DNA from 3 places in the Phyllobacterium sp. 01N428 genome. Region 1 is predicted to be linked to each of the others. Evidence: riboswitches for the same ligand, from Rfam matches in the RefSeq annotation. Region 1 holds a riboswitch; each other region holds the start of a gene.
What was found. Region 1 has a riboswitch for thiamine pyrophosphate ahead of thiC (phosphomethylpyrimidine synthase ThiC). Riboswitches for the same ligand answer to the same signal wherever they lie in the genome.
Positions count from the first base shown of each region.

Region 2: linked by a shared signal. The riboswitch ahead of AC1DNI_RS02845 (ABC transporter permease) and the one ahead of thiC (phosphomethylpyrimidine synthase ThiC) in region 1 are both predicted to bind thiamine pyrophosphate.
Region 3: linked by a shared signal. The riboswitch ahead of thiB (thiamine ABC transporter substrate binding subunit) and the one ahead of thiC (phosphomethylpyrimidine synthase ThiC) in region 1 are both predicted to bind thiamine pyrophosphate.

Region 1 covers NZ_JBFTRH010000002.1:177,487-183,927, forward strand. Annotated here, with positions in the region: gene thiO (glycine oxidase ThiO) at 1-333, opposite strand, end outside; gene thiC (phosphomethylpyrimidine synthase ThiC) at 337-2,139, opposite strand; TPP riboswitch at 2,288-2,406, opposite strand; gene AC1DNI_RS08910 (NADPH-dependent FMN reductase) at 2,457-3,023, opposite strand; gene rpsU (30S ribosomal protein S21) at 3,220-3,492, opposite strand; gene AC1DNI_RS08920 (RidA family protein) at 3,733-4,077, opposite strand; tRNA gene AC1DNI_RS08925 (tRNA-Lys) at 4,164-4,239, opposite strand; gene AC1DNI_RS08930 (PhzF family phenazine biosynthesis protein) at 4,355-5,272, opposite strand; gene AC1DNI_RS08935 (NUDIX hydrolase) at 5,398-6,111, opposite strand; gene AC1DNI_RS08940 (endonuclease/exonuclease/phosphatase family protein) at 6,115-6,441, opposite strand, start outside.
Region 2 covers NZ_JBFTRH010000001.1:602,119-608,559, forward strand. Annotated here, with positions in the region: gene AC1DNI_RS02820 (ABC transporter permease) at 1-13, shown strand, start outside; gene nikC (nickel transporter permease) at 10-942, shown strand; gene AC1DNI_RS02830 (ABC transporter ATP-binding protein) at 939-1,772, shown strand; gene AC1DNI_RS02835 (ABC transporter ATP-binding protein) at 1,769-2,530, shown strand; gene AC1DNI_RS02840 (TadE/TadG family type IV pilus assembly protein) at 2,678-3,637, shown strand; TPP riboswitch at 3,686-3,788, shown strand; gene AC1DNI_RS02845 (ABC transporter permease) at 3,897-4,640, shown strand; gene AC1DNI_RS02850 (ABC transporter substrate-binding protein) at 4,674-5,636, shown strand; gene thiE (thiamine phosphate synthase) at 5,651-6,313, shown strand; gene thiD (bifunctional hydroxymethylpyrimidine kinase/phosphomethylpyrimidine kinase) at 6,310-6,441, shown strand, end outside.
Region 3 covers NZ_JBFTRH010000006.1:71,337-77,777, reverse strand. Annotated here, with positions in the region: gene AC1DNI_RS15520 (glycine zipper 2TM domain-containing protein) at 1-13, opposite strand, end outside; gene AC1DNI_RS15515 (hypothetical protein) at 287-568, opposite strand; gene AC1DNI_RS15510 (thiamine diphosphokinase) at 655-1,299, opposite strand; TPP riboswitch at 1,673-1,791, shown strand; gene thiB (thiamine ABC transporter substrate binding subunit) at 1,836-2,852, shown strand; gene thiP (thiamine/thiamine pyrophosphate ABC transporter permease) at 2,857-4,491, shown strand; gene thiQ (thiamine ABC transporter ATP-binding protein) at 4,484-5,236, shown strand; gene AC1DNI_RS15490 (M48 family metalloprotease) at 5,357-6,441, shown strand, end outside.

The DNA.
Region 1 (6,441 bases):
TTCATCGACCATTTCGAAGCCGGACGTGCGCGCGCCGAAGCGGTCGAGTTCCTTATGGTCGCGCGCCGGGGCGAGGACCAGCGTGCCGTTCCGGGTCACGCTGCCGGGCAGTGCTTCCTCCCACCAATCGGCCGCCCCTCGTCCAAGCTCGACGACGGCCTGCTCGGCGCTTTCCCTTTCGCAATAGGGCGCGAGCATGCCGCCGGCATACCAGGATGCAGCCCTTAAGCCTCCGGGCGCTGGATCGACCACGGTCACCTCGATACCGCGCACCATCAGTTCATGCGCGACCGCCAGGCCGGCAACGCCAGCACCTTTGACAAGCACCGCCATGGATCAACCGCCATTTTCCAGCGGCATATAGAGATCGCCGCCCTCGCGGAATTTCGCGGCCATCGCCGCCATGCCTTCCTTCTGCGCCTCCGCCCTGATGTCGTGCGAAATACGCATCGAGCAGAATTTCGGCCCGCACATCGAGCAGAAATGCGCCACCTTGTGCGCTTCTTTCGGAAGGGTCTCATCGTGGTAGAGGCGCGCGGTTTCCGGATCGAGCGACAGGTTGAACTGGTCTTCCCAGCGGAACTCGAAACGCGCCCGCGACAGCGCGTCGTCGCGCAGTTTCGCCGCCGGATGGCCCTTGGCAAGGTCGGCCGCATGGGCGGCGATCTTGTAGGTGATGACGCCGACCTTGACATCGTCCCGATCGGGCAGGCCGAGATGCTCCTTGGGTGTGACATAGCAGAGCATTGCTGTGCCGAACCAGCCGATCATTGCCGCGCCGATGCCCGAGGTGATGTGATCGTAGCCGGGTGCGATATCTGTCGTCAGCGGTCCTAGCGTATAGAATGGAGCCTCGCCGCAATCCGTGAGCTGCTTGTCCATGTTCTCCTTGATCTTGTGCATCGGCACGTGGCCGGGCCCTTCGATCATCACCTGGCAATCCTTGGCCCAGGCGATCCGGGTAAGTTCGCCAAGCGTCTCGAGTTCGGCAAATTGCGCCGCATCGTTGGCATCGGCGATCGACCCAGGCCGCAGCCCGTCGCCCAGGGAGAAGGAGACATCATAGGCGCGGCAAATATCGCAGATTTCCGCGAAATGCTCGTAAAGGAAGCTTTCCCTGTGGTGATGCAGGCACCACTTCGCCATGATCGAACCGCCGCGCGAGACAATGCCGGTCACCCGGTTGACGGTGAGCGGGATGTAATGAAGCCGCACCCCGGCATGGATGGTGAAATAGTCGACGCCCTGTTCCGCCTGTTCGATCAGCGTGTCGCGAAAAATCTCCCAGCTCAGATCCTCGGCGATACCGCCCACCTTTTCCAGCGCCTGATAGAGCGGAACCGTGCCGATCGGCACTGGCGCGTTGCGGATGATCCACTCGCGAATATTGTGAATATTGCGCCCGGTCGAAAGGTCCATGACCGTATCCGCGCCCCAGCGCGTCGCCCAGACCATTTTCTCGACCTCCTCGGCCATCGAAGAGGTGACAGCGGAATTGCCGATATTGGCATTGATCTTGACGAGGAAATTGCGGCCGATGATCATCGGCTCGAGTTCGGGGTGGTTGATATTGGCCGGGATGATCGCCCTGCCCCGCGCGATCTCGTCGCGCACGAATTCGGGCGTCACATAGTCCGGTATCGCCGCTCCGAAGGATTCGCCGTCGCGCACCAACGCGCTCTTGGCCGCCTCGCGGCCAAGGTTTTCGCGAATGGCGACAAACTCCATCTCCGGCGTAACGATGCCTGCCCGCGCATAGGCGAGTTGGGTAACCGCACGCCCATCCCTGGACCTGCTTGGCCTGCTGAGGCCGGAGAAAGCCGGCGTCAGGCGTTCGCCGGTCGCAAAGCCATTATCGGCGGGGAGAACGTGGCGGCCGTCATAAACAATCGTGTCGCCCCTCGCCTCAAGCCAGGCCTCCCGCATGCGTGGCAGGCCCTGCGCAATATCGATCGTCACGAGCGGATCGCTATAGGGGCCGGACGCATCATAGACGGTGACGTTGGGCTCGCCCGCCGTTGGATGCACGGCAATTTCGCGCATCGGTACGCGCAAATCCGCATATATGCGCCCGGGCTTGTAGACCTTGGTCGATGCAGGGAGCGCGCCGGTCGAAACGATTGGAGTAATTGCGGTCATCATCAGGTTCCTTTGCTCCGCGAACGCTCCAAAAACGCCCGCAAGTTCAAATTGCCCGCATGGCGTGATGGCCATGCAGGCGCGAAACCCAGTTCTGTGCCGGAAGGATGAAAGGCTTGTGCGAACTACAACAGGAGATCCCTGGCCCGCGCAGACTTTTGCACCGTCCCTACGCCAGTATGAACTGGATCAGGTTCAACGGGTCACTGCGCTTGCCGATGGCCAGCAGTATCTCAGCCCCTTGTCGGGACCCCCCTGGTGAATATCTCTAAGAGACCCGCCCGCAACGCCGTTGTCAAGCGGGTCAATACGTCAGTTCAGGCGCGCAGCGGCTTCAGGGCCTCTGCCCACTTGGCAAGTTCCGCCAGCATTGTCGCCGCGCTGCCCGTCATCGATTCGGTGGGCTGGAAGACGCCTTCATCATCGATGAACTGCTGATACGAATGCACTGCAACGCCATCGGGAATCGGCATCATGCGCAAGCCCGCAACCAGCCCTTTTACCGACTCGACCGAGCGCAAGCCGCCGGATACGCCGCCATAGCTGACAAATCCGGCCGGTTTGTAATTCCACTCCTTGGACAGGTAAATCAAAGCGTTGATGAGCGATGGGGGAGCAAAATAATCATATTCCGGGGTAACGAAAACGGTTGCGTCTGCCGCATCGACGAGGTTGCTCCAACGCTTGGTATGAGCCTTTTCATACTTCTGCATGCGGGGATGATGCGGTTCATCAAGGAGAGGCAGATTGATCTCGGCAAGGTCGATCAGCGTGGTTTCAAACCGGGCATCCTGGCCGGCAAATTCATGAAACCACTTTGCGACTGCCGGGCCGCCACGACCGGGGCGTGTGCTGGCAATGATAATATTGAGCTTGAGTGCCATATGCTTGTCTCCATGATGCATGACTGAATGCCTGCATGAATAGGCAGGCCGTTGGGCCGCGCAAGGAGGCACTTTCTGGAAACCGCCCAAGCGATGATCCCGGCCGACCATACAGGGCCAGGAAAAACGAAACCCGCCCCGGCAAGGCCGTGCGGGTTTTCTCGCTGTAAAAATGACCGGACGGGCCGGTCACCGACTATCGGTTGAAATCGCCACCGGCATTGCCATTCGGACGCGGCGGGCGTTCCTTCTTCTTCGGCCCCGGCAGGAGACCTTCGCGCTGTGCCTGCTTGCGCGCTGCCTTGCGGGCGCGGCTGACGGCTTCAGCTTTTTCACGGACACGGCGCTCGGACGGCTTTTCGAATGCCTGGCGCGCCTTCATTTCGCGGAAGAGACCCTCCCGCTGCATCTTTTTCTTCAGGACCCGGAGGGCCTGTTCAACATTGTTGTCTCGAACGAGTACTTGCAATCGTTTTCCTTACCCATGCTTGCCTCGTCTTGCGCAATAGCAATTGGCTACAATCAGACAAGCGTTTGAAGAATTGCCCCTGTGGCAATCCGGAGAAGCGCGGACTTTATGCATTTCCGCACCAAAAATCCAGCCTGCCCGAGCAATTTACTCGGGCTTTGCTGCAAAGAAACCGCCTTTTAAGGCAGGATAGTCGCAGCCGCTTCAATAATGGCGAGCATTGAAGCGCGCCAAACCGAATCAGAGAGCGGCGGTGATGATGATCTCGACCTTGTATTCGGGCGTTGCGAGCTTGGCTTCGCCGGTTGCGCGCGCGGGCGTATTGGCCGGATCGACCCAGCTATCCCACACGGCGTTCATCTCGCTGAAGTCCTTCATGTCGTCGAGCCAGATAATTGCCTGGAGCAGCTTCGACTTGTCGGTGCCGGCTTCCTTGAGCAGGCGATCGACGGCCGCAAGCACATCCTTGGTCTGCTCGGTAACACTCTTGCCCGGGCCACCCACCTGCCCGGCGAGATATACCGTGTTGCCATGGATAACGGCCTGGCTCATGCGTGGACCAACTTCAATACGACGGATGCTCATGGGAAGTCTCCTCTAGCGTTTGCCGGCAGGTGGAGCCTGCCTCGCGTGCATGAAAAAAGGGCCATGCGGCCCTTTTTTCGAAAGAATGGTGGGCACAGTAGGGATCGAACCTACGACCCGCTGATTAAGAGTCAGCTGCTCTACCAACTGAGCTATGTGCCCGTCAGCCGCTGTGACGACCGAAAGTGAGGGCTCTATAACGGGGCATTTCCTGCCTGTCCAGCCCTTCTTGAAAACTTTATGACGGCCGCGCACACGAATAGCGCAATGCAGCATATCAAGCAAAAAGACGGCCTTCCGCGATCTTGACCGCCGAACCGCCAATACGCGCGCTAAGGAGCTTCTCCTCGGCAATATCCAGCTCCAGTTGCAGCCGCGATGGCCTGCCCATCTCGTAGCCCTGTTCGATCGAGAGCCGCAGCACTCCGTCGAGCGGCCTGTCGAAGGCGTGGATGGCGCCGGCAAAGGCCGCCGTCGCCGAGCCTGTCGCAGGATCCTCGTAGGTGCCGTCGTCGGTGACGAACATGCGCGAATGGAAATGGTTGTCGTGCAGGATAGTTTCGCGGCAATAGCAGTAGACCGGCAACTGGCGATGTCCGATGGTCGGTGCAACATCCTTCATCGCCGTCTGGTTGATACGGATGCGGCCAGCCGATTCGAGACCGTGGACCGGGACCATCATGAATGGCACGCCCGCGTCCCAGATGCTCGGCACATGGTTTTCGAAGCCGATCTCCCGCGGTTCGAGCCGCAGCGCGTTGGCAATTGCGATCCTGTCGTAATTGTAGGGTATCTGCACGGGAAGCTTCGGCAGGTCGAACTCCGCAAAGGCACCCCTTGCGGTAAGGCGGACGCCGCAGCGCACCGGGCCAACCTGCTCCTCAAGAATGATCAGTGCGTCCTGATCCTCCTCGACGGCGCCAAAGCGTCGTTGCGCCAGCGAAATCGCCGTGCCCACGGTCGGATGACCGGCAAACGGCATCTCATAGTCCGGTGTGAAGATACGCGCCCAGGCCGTATGTGCCGGATTTTTTGCCGCAAGCACGAACACCGTTTCGGAAAGGTTGAACTCCCGCGCAATCTTCTGCATTGCCTCACTGTCGAGCCCATCGGTATCGTGGACGATAGCCAAGGGATTTCCCGCCAGTACCTTGTCAGTAAAGACGTCGTAGACTTCGTAGCTCCGACCAGCCATTTGCGTTCTCCCCGCGTGAATGCGCAGAAATTAGTGGATGGTCCCGCCCATTCAAGCCAAAGCTTGTGACGGTTACATTCTGGGCGGGTCCGAGGCCTGAAAGCTTACGCTCTTGCGGCGCAAGCTCAAGACCGGTCGAAGTGCCAGTCTGCAAAGGCGCGGAATGTCGGCGGCGTCGCCTCGCGCATTGCACCGGCGCCGGAAATCGCAACGATATCATCGAGTTCCGGATCGGTTTCCGCGGCAATGTGCGCGCGGATGCGATCGAGAATGGTCGCGGCGGTCAGATCGAAATAGTGGCGGCGGAACAGTGCGATGCTGCGGTTCACGGTTACGAGATAAATGGCATCGTCCCTGCTTGCCGCCCGCGAAAGATCAATGCCGGTTTCCTCTTCGACTTCACGCATCATATTGCCGTCAATATCGATATGGTCGCCGGCGACATCGTCCTCGTCGAAGGATCCGGCTGGAAAATAGATGCGGCCCGCTGCCGACGTCGAAGGCGCCATACGGCCAGCGATCAACCTGTTGTCGCTGGAAACGATGACACCCACGCCAAAAATGTGCCAGGGCTTTTCGACAGACGCATTGCCCTTCCAGTGCATCATCGTTGCAAAGCGCGTGCGGTGATATCGCGCGCGAAAATCGCCACCCGCAACCGATGCCTCTTCCGCCATGAAGAACGGACCATTGAACAAGGCAGGGTTGTCGGCGGTCGCGCGCGACCAGTTTGCCGCAATATCCGCGCTGTTCTGCAATTCATAGGCCAAGGGTGCGCCGTCGATGCGCACGGTCGCGCTCTTCAGCGGAATGACCGCACCTTCCGGAATATCCAGCATTGTTCAAACCATATCGAGAGTGACTGCCACCGGGCAATGATCACTGGCCTTGGGCCGGTCCCAGCCAGTGCGTGGAAAGCGATCGACCTCCTGGCCGGGCGGAAAGATTGTCCGGTGCGGCTGGCCGTTGCGGATGATGTCGGGGAGAACCTTGCCGTTGGAACGGGCAAGCTCCGGCGAGGCCAGAATATAGTCAAGCTGGCAAAGATGCCGTTCCTGCGGGCCGCGCGTATGATAAAGCGTCCAGCGGTCCATGATCGGCCGCCTCTCCACCAGGTTTTCGCAGAATCCGCCTTCGAGCAGGACATCGACGCAGCTGACCGGGTCGTT
Region 2 (6,441 bases), on a different contig from region 1:
GCGCGCACGATGACAGACGCAATCAACACCTCGCGGCCCCTTACGCGCCGCGAATGGCTGATGAGCGACCGCCCGCAATCGCGGACGCAGGCGCGACTTGGCCGCGCCTATCTCGTCTGGAGCCGTTTCGCCAGCAACCGCCTTGCGGTTGTCGGGCTCGCCATCATCATCGCCCTGCTGCTGGTTGCTGCCTTCGCGCCGCTGCTGGCGCCGCATTCTCCCGTTGCTGGCGACCTGCGCAACGCCCGCCTGCTGCCACCCGGTGGTGAATATCTGCTTGGTACCGACGATCAGGGCCGCGATATCCTCTCAAGGCTCATCTATGGCTCGCGCCTGACGCTTTATGTCGTCATCCTCGTCGCGATCATAGCGGCGCCAATCGGGCTGCTCGTCGGTACGATCGCCGGTTACGCCGGCGGTTGGGTCGATGCCGTGTTGATGCGCATCACCGATATTTTCCTTGCCTTCCCCAAGCTCATCCTGGCCCTGGCGTTCGTCGCCGCGCTTGGGCCGGGCATTGAGAATGCCGTTATCGCCATAGCGATAACCTCGTGGCCGCCCTATGCCCGCATTGCCCGCGCCGAGACGCTGACGGTGCGCAACTCCGATTACATCGCCGCCGTACGGCTGATGGGCGCATCGCCGACCCGCATCGTGCTGCGTCACATCATGCCGCTCTGCCTGTCGTCGCTGATTGTCCGTGTAACGCTCGATATGGCAGGTATCATCCTGACCGCAGCTGGCCTCGGCTTTCTTGGGCTCGGTGCACAGCCACCCTTGCCCGAGTGGGGTGCCATGATCGCATCGGGAAGACGTTTCATCATGGACCAATGGTGGGTCGCCGCCATGCCGGGCTTTGCCATCCTCATCGTCAGCCTTGGTTTCAATCTTCTTGGCGACGGGCTGCGCGACGCGCTTGATCCGCGAGGCAACAACCAATGAGCACGATGCTGACGGTTGACGACCTCCGCGTCACATTTCCGACCCGCACGGGCGCCGTCAACGCGGTGCGCGGCGTGTCCTTCACGCTGGGGCGCGAACGCCTCGGCATTGTCGGTGAATCGGGCTCCGGCAAGTCGCAGACCGGCCGCGCCATCATGGGCCTCACCCCGCCGCATGCAACCATCACCGCAAAGACCCTGAACTTCGACGGTATCGATCTGCTGGAGACGTCCGTCAAGGAACGGCGGGCGCTGCGCGGCAATCGCATCTCCATGATCCTGCAGGATCCGAAATATTCGCTCAATCCGGTCATGAGCATCGGCAGGCAAATCGTCGAAACGCTCCGGACCCACGAGAAGGTCAGCAAGCGCGAGGCGCGCAGACGCGCGCTCGATATGCTGGCCGCGGTCCAAATACGCGATCCCGAGCGCGTCTACGATCTCCATCCGCACGAAGTATCGGGCGGCATGGGGCAACGCGCGATGATCGCGATGATGCTGATCACCGGACCGGAACTGCTGATTGCGGACGAGCCGACCTCCGCGCTCGATGTTACGGTCCAGCTCGACGTGCTCGGCATTCTCGACAATCTGGTGCGCGACAGGGGCATGGGCCTCATTTTCATCTCGCACGATCTGCGGCTGGTTTCGTCGTTCTGCGACAGGGTCATCGTCATGTATGCTGGCCGCATCGTCGAAGAAATTGCCGCGACGGACCTGCGTAATGCCAAGCACCCCTATACGCAGGGACTGCTGAACTGCATGCCTGAAATAGGTGCCGACCGGCATCCACTGCCGACGCTCGACCGCAAACCGGAGTGGGCAGCATGACGCCGGCGCTGAAGATCGACAATCTCGAAGTGACGTTCAATCGCTTTCGCGCGCTGCGCGGCGTCAGCCTCGAGGTGGTGCCCGGCGAGTCCTTCGGTCTCGTCGGCGAATCCGGTTCGGGCAAATCGACGTTGTTGCGCGCCGTGGCGGGTCTGGCACCCGTGACCGCGGGGACGATCGAGGTCAATGGCAATTTGCTCGGCGCATCGCGCACAAAGGCCTTTTACCGCGAAGTGCAAATGGTGTTCCAGGACCCCTATGGTTCGCTGCATCCGCGCCAGACCGTGGACCGATTGCTCCTTGAGCCGCTCGCCGTACATGGGTTCGGCGATATCGAGCGGCGCATCTTGCGGGCGCTTGACGAGGTCGGGCTCGGTTCCAGTTTTCGCTTCCGCTACTCGCATCAGCTGTCGGGCGGCCAGCGCCAGCGTGTCGCCATCGCCCGCGCCCTGATTCTCGAACCATCGATCCTGTTGCTGGACGAGCCAACCTCTGCGCTCGACGCATCGGTGCAGGCGGAGGTGCTGAATCTTCTCGAGCAGATCCGCCGCGACCGCAAGCTGACATTCGTCATGGTCAGCCATGATCTCGCAGTCGTAACGCACATGTGCGACCGGCTGATGGTAATGCAACATGGCGCAGAGGTCGAACGGCTCACCGCGTCGGAACTTGCCCGGCGCCATGTAACGCAGGACTACACGCGCAACCTCCTTGTCGCGAGCCAGGGTTTTGTCCGCCCTGTCGTTCAAAACGCCTAATGCAGCTTCATCAAACATTTACCATTTGCAGACGCATTTCTTCACCGACGCCCGTTCCAGGGCAGATCGTGAAAATCTGAACGAATTTCATAAGCCGTCATTTACGCCGGACAACTGATGGTTGCGCTCATCGACTGGAGTGGGGCCATGAACTATCTACGTCAATTCATAAAAGACCGCCGCGGCGCAACCGCGATCACATTCGGTTTGCTGCTTGTACCGCTCCTGGGGTTTGCCGGGCTCGCCGTGGATTATAGCCGCGCCAGCAATGACCGTTCGCGGCTGCAGAATGCGGCCGACGCTGCGGCGCTTGCGGCAGCCTCGGTTTTCACCGGGTCCAACAAAGCGGCCGCCGAGGCGAGGGCACGTGCCTTCCTCCAGGCCAATCTCGGCCTGCGCGCCGAAGATATCAATTTGAACTTCAGTACCGAAAATCAAAAGGTTTCCATCACCCTTGGCGGCCAGACCAGCACCCTGTTCATGCATGTTCTCAACAAGGACAACATGCCGATCAACGTCAACGCCACGGCGCTGGCGCCATTGAAGCCGACGACGGCCAAGATCACGATCGACAAGGTTACGGGCTACTGGTTCAAGAAAGTTTCCATCATCGTCGTGCGCAATGGCAAGGACGTTGTTGTCGGCACCATCAAATACACCGCGACCGACCATAACCTCTACAACGGTAACGGCGGCGGTAAAACAGACCCGGATATCAATGTTCCGATCACATTCGATCTCGGTGACTACACCAAGCTGTACCTAAAGATGGAAATCAAAAATGACGGTTGCGATGTCGGCTACAAGGACAAGAACGCCGGAAAATCGCGATACGTCGACTGCATTGCCACAAATGAGTCGGGCTATTCGAAATACAATTCCACGCTAAAAACCGACGACCCGAACACGGTCAACCATCTGTTCGTCGATGGCGTCCAACTGCCATTGGGATCCAAGCCGCCACTGGACGACCTGATGAATTGTGACAACACGCCCCATAGCCATGCGTGGGAAGACGGCGGCGGCTGGGCCAACCAGGACTTCTACTACAAGATCACGGCCGCCTGTAAATCGGTCGATGGCGAGAACGTCCGCCTGACCCACTAGGACCTGACGCGGCGCGATTGACTTTGATCTCGCGCCGCTCCATCATCGCTTCATTCCGAGGGGGGCACTGTACAGTGCTGAGATAGCGTCGAGCTGGACCCTTGAACCTGATCCGGGTCATGCCGGCGTAGGAACGGGAATTGAGCATAGTTCGCGCCTTTTCAGCTTCACCTTCGCGCATGACCGGATCTTCAAAAGCAATGGAGTCCAGAGCGTGCCATACATCCTGACATTTGAACTGCGGCGGTAGCTGCCAACCATGCGCCTCGTTATTCGCATGGTCGCGGCGCTTGCCGCCGTCGCTGCTTGCTGGCAAGTGGCGGTCTGGCTGTTCCAGCCTCCGCGATTCATTCTGCCTGGGCCAATTGCGGTGGTGTCGGCACTGGTCGAACAGCGGCAATATCTTGGCGTCAACGCATCGATCACGCTCATCGAGATCCTGCTTGGACTGGCATTCGGCGCGCTCGCCGGCATTGTCATCGCGCTGCTCGTCGCCGCCATTCCTGCCTTCCGCCATGTCGTCTGGCCGCTCCTTCTTGTCTTGCAGGCACTCCCGGTGTTTGCCATCGCGCCGCTGCTTGTTCTGTGGTTCGGCTTTGGACTTGCCTCCAAGGTGGTGATGGCAAGCCTCATCATCTTCTTTCCCGTGGCGTCGGCCTTTGCCGATGGCCTGCAGCGGACCAACCGCGACCTGCTCGATGCGGCTTCGCTCACGCAAGCGACGCCGCTCGCAACGCTTGTTCTCGTTCGGGTTCCGAGCGCCTTGCCCTCGCTCGGATCGGGCCTGCGCGTCGCCGCCGTCTTTGCCCCGATCGGCGCCGTGATTGGCGAATGGGTCGGCTCGTCGCGCGGGCTCGGTTTTGTCATGCTCCAAGCCAATGCCCGCATGCAGACCGAAACCATGTTCGCGGCACTGATGATCCTCGCCGCCCTCACCGTGATCCTGCGCTTTCTCGTCGACGCCCTGACGCGCCGCCTTACCCCTTGGGCGCCGGAAACATGACCTCTCCCTCATCGATGCAACAAAGGACAACCGATGTTCCGCATACGCTCATTGATCCTCACCATATGCCTTGCGCTCTGCGCCGCAACCGCACCTGCCAGAGCCGCCGACAAGTTGACGGTTCTGCTCGAATGGTTCGTCAATCCGGACCACGCCCCTCTTGTCATCGCCCGCGAGAAGGGATTCTTCGCCGATGCAGGTCTTGATGTGAATCTGATGCCGCCAGCAGACCCGGCCGCGCCGCCACGCCTTATCGCGGCAAAGCAGGCCGACATCGCCATTCACTACCAGCCCAATCTCTATCTCGACCATGACGCCGGCCTGCCGCTGGTGCGCTTCGGGACGCTGGTGGAAACACCACTCAACACGGTGATGACACTGGCCGATGGTCCGATCAAAAGCCTCAAGGATTTGAAGGGCAAGAAAGTCGGCTTCTCGGTCGCCGGGTTTGAGGACGCGATGCTCGGCGCAATGCTCAAGTCCGAAGGCATGTCCATCAAGGATGTAGAACTGATCAACGTCAATTTCGCCCTCTCGGCCTCGCTGATCGCGGGACAGGTCGATGCGACTGTCGGAGCCTACCGCAACTTCGAACTGACCCAGATGACACAGGAGGGTCATAGCGGCCGCGCCTTCTTTCCCGAGGAGCACGGCGTGCCGGTCTATGACGAACTCATCTTCGTCACAAACCGGGATCTCGTCACCGACAATCGCCTGCCCCGCTTTCTTGGCGCTGTCGAAAAGGGGGCGATCTATCTGACCAATCACCCGGACGAGAGCTGGCAGATTTTCATCAAGGCCTATCCGGATCTCGACAATCCGCTGAACAGGCAAGCGTGGACGGACACGCTTCCACGCTTCGCCAAACGGCCGGCGGCTCTCGATCGCAGCCGCTACGAACGCCTCGGTGTCTTCCTGCACGAAGCAGGGCTTATCAAATCGATCCCCGCCGTCGGCGATCTCGCCGTCGAACTCTCCCAACCTCCTTCGCTCTAATGAAAGAGAAGATCATGCCAAAAGTAGATTTCCGGCTGAATGCCATTGTTGATGTCGACGCCATCGGCGGCGGGCAAGACCTTGGTGCTCTGGCGCTCGCTGCGGCGCGAGGCGGCGCCACGATCATCCAGTATCGCGACAAGAATTCGCCAACACGAAAGATGGTGGAACGTGCCAATGCGATCAGGGCAGCGCTGGGCGGCAGCGGCGTTCCTTTCGTCGTCAACGACCGGGTCGACGTGGCGCTTGCCACGGGTGCCGACGGGGTCCATGTCGGGCGCGAGGACATGCTGGTCGCCGACGTCCGTCGTCTGCTTGGCCCGGATGCGATCATCGGTTTGACGGTGAAGAACGAATCCGATGCCGAAGCCGCCATCGCTGGCGATATCGACTATGCTTGCATCGGCGGGTTGTTCGAAACGCCGGCCAAGCACAATCCCGACGGTCCCATCGGCTTTGACGGCTATCAACGTCTGGCGCAGATCATTCGGGCGAAGAAGCCCGACCTGCCGATCGGCGCTATTGCCGGCCTCGATCTCGCGCGCACCGCACCGGCCATCGAAGCCGGGGCCGATGGCATAGCGGTCATTTCGGCGATTTTCCGGCAGGTGGACCCGAAAGCTGCTGCGCAAGTACTGCGCGAGGCCGTGGACAAAGCGCTCGAGGCGCGGCGATGACCGCGATCGCATTGACCATCGCCGGCTCGGACAGCGGCGGCGGCGCGGGTATCCAGGCGGATCTGAAAACCTTCTCGGCGCTTGGCGTCTATGGGGCGAGCGTCATCACAGCCATCACCGCCCAGAAC
Region 3 (6,441 bases), on a different contig from region 1:
GACGTAACTTCATGACAAATCCTTTCATGTCCAAAACAGATGCGGCGGACCCTGCTGTGCCAATAAGGCAGAAGAAAGTTTTCCACCGCGCTTACCAACAAATTATGGCGGAGCCCCTCCGTCGACATTCTCGGCTCGTGTACCGAGGATCATGGTTGTATGAAGCCGGGGAGGGTCTGCCTACGCCACGCTCACCTACGATCAGTAGCGTCGTTGGGCTACTCCGCCCTGGCCAAAAAAACAGGCCGGGAAAATCCCGGCCTGCTCTTATGCAAGAAATAACCGATTATCGGCACGGGGCCTGATAACGCTGGCCATAACGATTCTCGTATGTGCAATAACGATTGCTATTGTTGTTGGTGGCAGCACCAACCAAAGCACCACCGGCACCGCCGATTGCAGCACCTGCAAGGGCGCCCTTGCCACCGTTGATTGCACCACCAGCCAATGCACCCAATGCCGCACCGCCTACGCCGTAGCCGGCGACGCGCTGATCAGAAGTGGTGCACCCGGCGGCCGAAAACGCCAGGAGTCCGGCGACTGCAATCGTGGACAAACTTTTCAACATGGAAGACCTCTCCCGTTGTTAGAACCAAATTTCAACAGCTTGCGTCCCCAATGCTGTCCTGCAACAATTGCATCTAGCGCTTTGTTTTACAAGCCGGACGCAGGTTGCAAGGCAGCAATCAGGATTGCCTTACCTGAATCGAGCGATACCCGGAGAGTTCCGCGTACCGAATTCGAGACAGTAAGCGATGAACCGAAAGAAAGTTCCATATTTTGCAGCGGCCAGCGAGCGCCTTCGATAAAAAGCCCGTGCAATGGCGAAAATGCAACAATGCTGAAGAGCGTATCTTCGGGGAAATCGAACCTGTAGGAACCTGCGACCAGCGGATGCGCTTCTTCATCACCGCTGGAGAGGATTATCTTGCGGCCCTCGGCCGCATGGGCCGTCGCCATGGTGAGATGCAGGAGCGGTTGATCGGTGCGCGAACCGCCGAACGCCCCGCATAGAACGACTTCCGTTGCGCCGAGCCGATAGGCTTCGTTGAGCGCGAGCTCGCCGTCCGTCATATCCTTGGCAGCCGGGAAAACCGAGCGGGGAACATGCGCATAACGCCGGTCCAATTCGGGCGAGGTCGAATCGAAATCGCCGAGCCAAAGCTCGGGTTCAAGACCGAGGGCTTCGGCATGTGCTATGCCGCCATCGGCCGCAAGGACGCGGGCACCGGCGACGAGGTCCCTGAGGCGATCATTGGCGTGGACGGTTCCGCCGAGAAGAATGACAAACTTGCTCATGACGCGGCCATAGCATGCGGCACCCTCGCCGCATAGCGTCGTTCAGCGTGACATGAAGCTGCCGGGCAAGGGCACGCGTGCGAACGCTAAAACCCTGTAAGCTGCAACAGCGAGATACCGTAGAATATGTAGGCCCCGATTGCCGTGGCGATGGCTATGACCACCAGCATGGCCCCATCCGTGAGTTCGAACATTTCTGCCCCCTTAGTCTTCTTATTGTTCTGAAGGGAAATCTAGCAGATTCGCGGGCGCATGGCTTCACACAAATCCGGGTTAATCAGCGCGGATTAACCGGCCCCCGACATTGCGATCGCAACCACACGCAAGACGGGCAATCGGCTTGCGCCGACCAATGTTTTTCTTTAATCTTTGCAACGCTCTAACGGGGTGCCTGCCAGAAATGACAGGCTGAGAGGCACAAGGTGAAACACCTGCCAACCCGCGGAACCTGATCCGGTTTGTACCGGCGGAGGGATTAGACGCGGCATCACAGCCGGCGCACCAATCCTTTTGAACACCAAGCTAAGGAGGCGCCGATGCGGCCGCTAACGACATTATTGAAATTTGCACTCATGATCGGTGCGCTGGCACTCGCTTTCCCGGCGGGTGCTAACGCCGAAGGCAAGCTCACCGTCTATACCTATGAAAGCTTCACCGCAGAGTGGGGCCCCGGCCCCAAGGTTAAGGAGGCTTTCGAAAAACAGTGCGGTTGCACCGTCGACTTCGTTGCCGTGACCGACGGCGTTGCCCTTCTTAACCGGTTGAAGCTCGAAGGCGCCGCAACGAAGGCGGACATTGTTCTCGGTCTTGATACGAATCTCACCTATGAAGCGGCAGCGACCGGCCTCTTCGCGCCGCACGGCATCGATACGAAGGCAGTAGCAATTCCGGGTGGCTACAAGGACGATATTTTCGTACCCTTCGACTATGGCTACTTTGCCGTGATTTATGACACGGAAAAGCTGACGACCCCTCCAGCGAGCCTCAAGGACCTCGTCGAAGGCGATCCGAAACAGAAGATCGTCATCGAGGACCCGCGTACTTCGACGCCGGGCCTGGGACTGCTCCTGTGGGTAAAATCGGTCTATGGCGACAAGGCGGGGGAAGCTTGGGCCAAGCTCAAGAACCGCGTCTTGACCGTTACGCCCGGTTGGTCGGAAGCATACGGCCTCTTCACCAAGGGTGAAGCCCCGCTTGTCCTCTCCTATACGACATCTCCTGCCTATCATGAGATCGCCGAGAAGACCGAGCGCTACAGGGCCGCGTCGTTCGCCGAAGGCCACTATCTGCAGGTTGAAGTCGCGGGCCAGACCACGACGGGTGCGAAGAACCCGCTGGCCAAGGAATTTCTTGCCTTCATGACCTCGCCCGCCTTCCAGGACGCCATCCCGGAAAACAACTGGATGTTCCCGGCGGCAAAAACCAGCACGCCGCTGAACCCGGCCTTCGACAGGCTGGTCAAGCCCGCAACGACCCTGATGTTCTCGCCTGAGGAAGTGGCCAAGAACCGCAAGGCCTGGATCGACGAGTGGCTGGCGTCGATGAGCCTGTAACGCATTGACGCCCAACACCACCCTCAAACCTTGGGCTGGGGCAATCGCCCTGGCCTTTCTCGCCCTCCTTGCGGGCGGAGCCTTGCTCGGTCTCCTGAGCGAGGCATTGCGTGGCGATGCCGAAGGCTTTGCTACATTCGACAGCTATTTGTGGAGGGTTGCTCGCTTCACCCTGTTGCAGGCCGTTCTTTCAATGCTGCTCTCGATCGCCTTTGCCATCCCGCTGGCCCGGGCCCTCCATGCCAATCCTGATTTTCCGGGGCGGCCGATGATCTTGCGCCTTTTCGCCCTGCCCCTAGCCCTGCCCGCGCTTGTCGCTGTGCTTGGCATCACCAGCATTTACGGACGCAACGGCCTTCTCGCTGCACTGCTTGCGCAATCCGGCTCTGAAATCATACCGAACATCTACGGCCTCACTGGCATTCTGATCGCCCACGTGTTCTTCAACCTGCCGCTGGCAACGCGGTTCATTCACGCCAGCCTCGACTCAATTCCGGAAGATTACTGGAAACTTTCCGCGCAGCTCGGCATGCGCGCATGGGGGCAGTTTCGCCTGATCGAATGGCCGGTTATACGGCGCAATCTTGCCGGCATTGCCGGGCTGATCTTCATGCTGTGCATTACGTCCTTCACCATCGTGCTGACGCTTGGCGGCGGGCCGCGCGCGACAACACTGGAAGTGGCGATCTACCAGGCGCTCCACTTCGACTTCGATATCGCGCGCGCCGTATCGCTGACCCTTTTGCAACTCACGTTAACAATCGCGGTACTTTTGCTCCTCAGCATCGCTGGCCGTCCTACGGAGGAGGGTTTCAGCCTGCGCACGACGGCCCGCCGCTTCGATAAGTCCTCTGCCGGTTCAAGGTCGTTGGATGCTATTCTCATTCTCGTTGGCGTGCTCTTCGTCGGCTTGCCCATGGCAGGCACCGTGGTTTCCGGTCTTTCTGCCGATCTTTCGCGTCTGCTGGGCGAAACGCAGGTGTGGCGGGCAATCCTAACCAGCCTCGGCCTTGGCGCTGGCGCCGGCCTTCTCGCAACGCTGATTTCGCTCGTCCTCGTTACGGCACGCGAGGACATCGCAAACCGCCGCCGTTACGGAACGCCCGGCATTTTTGAACGCGCCCTTGACCTTGGCGCCAGCCTCATCATGGTTGTGCCACCGATCGTCATCGGAGCGGGGTGGTTCATCCTGTCGCGCCATTTCGTCGATCCGTTCAGGCTTGCGCCGGTCATGGTCGTCAGCGTCAATGCGGCGATGGCAATTCCATTTGCATACCGCATTCTGCGACCGGCCTGGGATACGGCGGCGAGCCGCCATAACCGGCTCTGCGCGGAACTGGGCATCAGGGGATGGAACCGGCTCCGCCTCATCGACTGGCCGGTATTGCGGCAGCCCTTGTGGATTGCCTTTGCATTCGCAATGGCGCTTTCGCTCGGCGATCTCGGAACGATCGCGCTTTTTGGAAATGACGCAGTCCAGACGCTGCCCTACCTCCTGTTGCAGCGTATGGGCAGCTATCGCACTCAGGATGCGGCCGGTCTCGCCCTGATACTCGGCTGCCTGTGCCTGCTCCTGATGATCTTTGCTGACAGGGGGGCAAACCGCCTGAAGACACGCGAGGTGCGTAGCGATGGTTGAACACTCCAGTGAAGGATCGCGGCATGGCGCCGAAATCCGCCTTGAATCGGTGGATTTCGATTATGGCGAGATGGCGATGCATTTCGACCTTGTCATCGAGCCTTCCTCCATCGTTACCATCATCGGGCCGAGCGGATCGGGAAAATCGACGCTGCTCAACCTCATCGCCGGCTTCGAGCCGGCTAAGTCTGGGCGCATTTTCATTGAGGGCAAGGACATGACGCGCGCCGCCCCGGCTGAGCGGCCGGTCTCAATGGTGTTTCAGGAGAATAATCTGTTTGCTCATCTCGATGTCGCGGCCAATGTCGGACTGGGCCGTCGGCCGGATTTGCGCCTTGACGAGGCCGACCGTGCCGCAATCATGGAAGCAATCCGCAAGGTCGGTCTCGCCGGCAAGGAGCGAAGGAAGCCTGAAGCCTTGTCCGGCGGCGAGCGCCAACGCGTCGCCATTGCCCGGGCTCTTGTGCGAAAGCGGCCGGTACTTCTGCTCGATGAAGCTTTTGCGTCGCTGGGCCCGGCGCTGCGCCGTGAAATGCTTGACCTCGTCGAAACCCTGCAGCGCGAAACCGCAATGACCTTGGTCATGGTCACCCATCATCCTGACGATGCGCTGCGCATGGGGTCTACCCTGGTCTTTCTCGACAATGGCACGATCGCGGCCAAGGGGCCCGCACAGAAACTTTTATCCGAACAGGGACCATCGCTGTTGCGGAAATACCTCGGTGCGAAAGACTCTGACCTTTGACATATTTTCGACGCCTTGGCTTACTTAAGAAAAAACCATGAAATTCTTGCTCAGGACAGTTCATCGGGATAGCAAGAAGGATGGTACGCGAGTCTGCTGCTTCGCGATGACAACGAGGATATGATTCTGGGTCCGCACGATCTGCAATTGAGCCACGGATGGTTCCCTCCCGCCACCCGCCGCAGGAATCTTGCGTCGGCAACGCTGCTGCTCGCCTTTTTGTCAGGTTGCCAGGTGCTGAGCGTGACCAAGGAAGACGCCATTGGCCCCTCCTCCAATCCCGTGACCGTCGACAATGTCAGCAAGAACGACCGGCTGGCAAAGCTCAGTGCCGAACAGCATCCGCGCATCCTTGCAACCTATGGCGGCGAGTACAAGGATGCCAAGCTTGAGCGCATGGTTGCGAAGGTCGTCGGCAACCTGACCACCGTGTCGGACAATCCGACCCATACATACCGCATCACCATTCTGAACTCACCGAACATCAATGCTTTCGCCTTGCCCGGCGGCTATCTCTATGTGACGCGCGGCCTGCTTGCGCTTGCCAATGACAGCGCCGAACTTGCCGCCGTCATTGCCCACGAAATGGGTCACGTCATCGCCAACCATGGCATCGAGCGGCAGCAGCGCGAACAGGAAGCGCAGATTGCCGGGCGCGTCGTTTCGGAAGTCCTCCAGGACGATAGCGCCGGCCGCGAGGCCCTCATTCGCGGCAAGCTGCGCATGGCGCAATTCTCACGCAACCAGGAATTGCAGGCCGATGCGATCGGCATCAAGATGATCGGCGAAGCAGGCTATGACCCGTTTGCCGCCGCTCGCTTCCTGCAATCCATGGCCTCCTATGCGGATTTCCGCAGCGTTTCCGGAGCGACGGATGCCAGTCTCGACTTCTTGGCGAGCCACCCGTCCGCGCCGCAGCGCATCGAGCTTGCCCGCGGCCACGCCCGGCGAGTTGGGGCCCCCGGCGTCGGCACCACCGATCGCGATTCGTTCCTGCAAGGCATCGACGGCATCCTCTATGGCGATACGCCCGAGGAGGGTTTTGTCCGCGGCCGCAGCTTCGTTCACCCGCTGCTTGGTGTGAGCTTCACAGTGCCGGAAGGCTTCGTCATCGACAACAGTGCCGATGCGGTTATGGCAACCGGCCCCGGCGAAGTGGCCATCAGGTTCGATGGAACGCAGGTCTCCGGCAACCCTTCGATGAC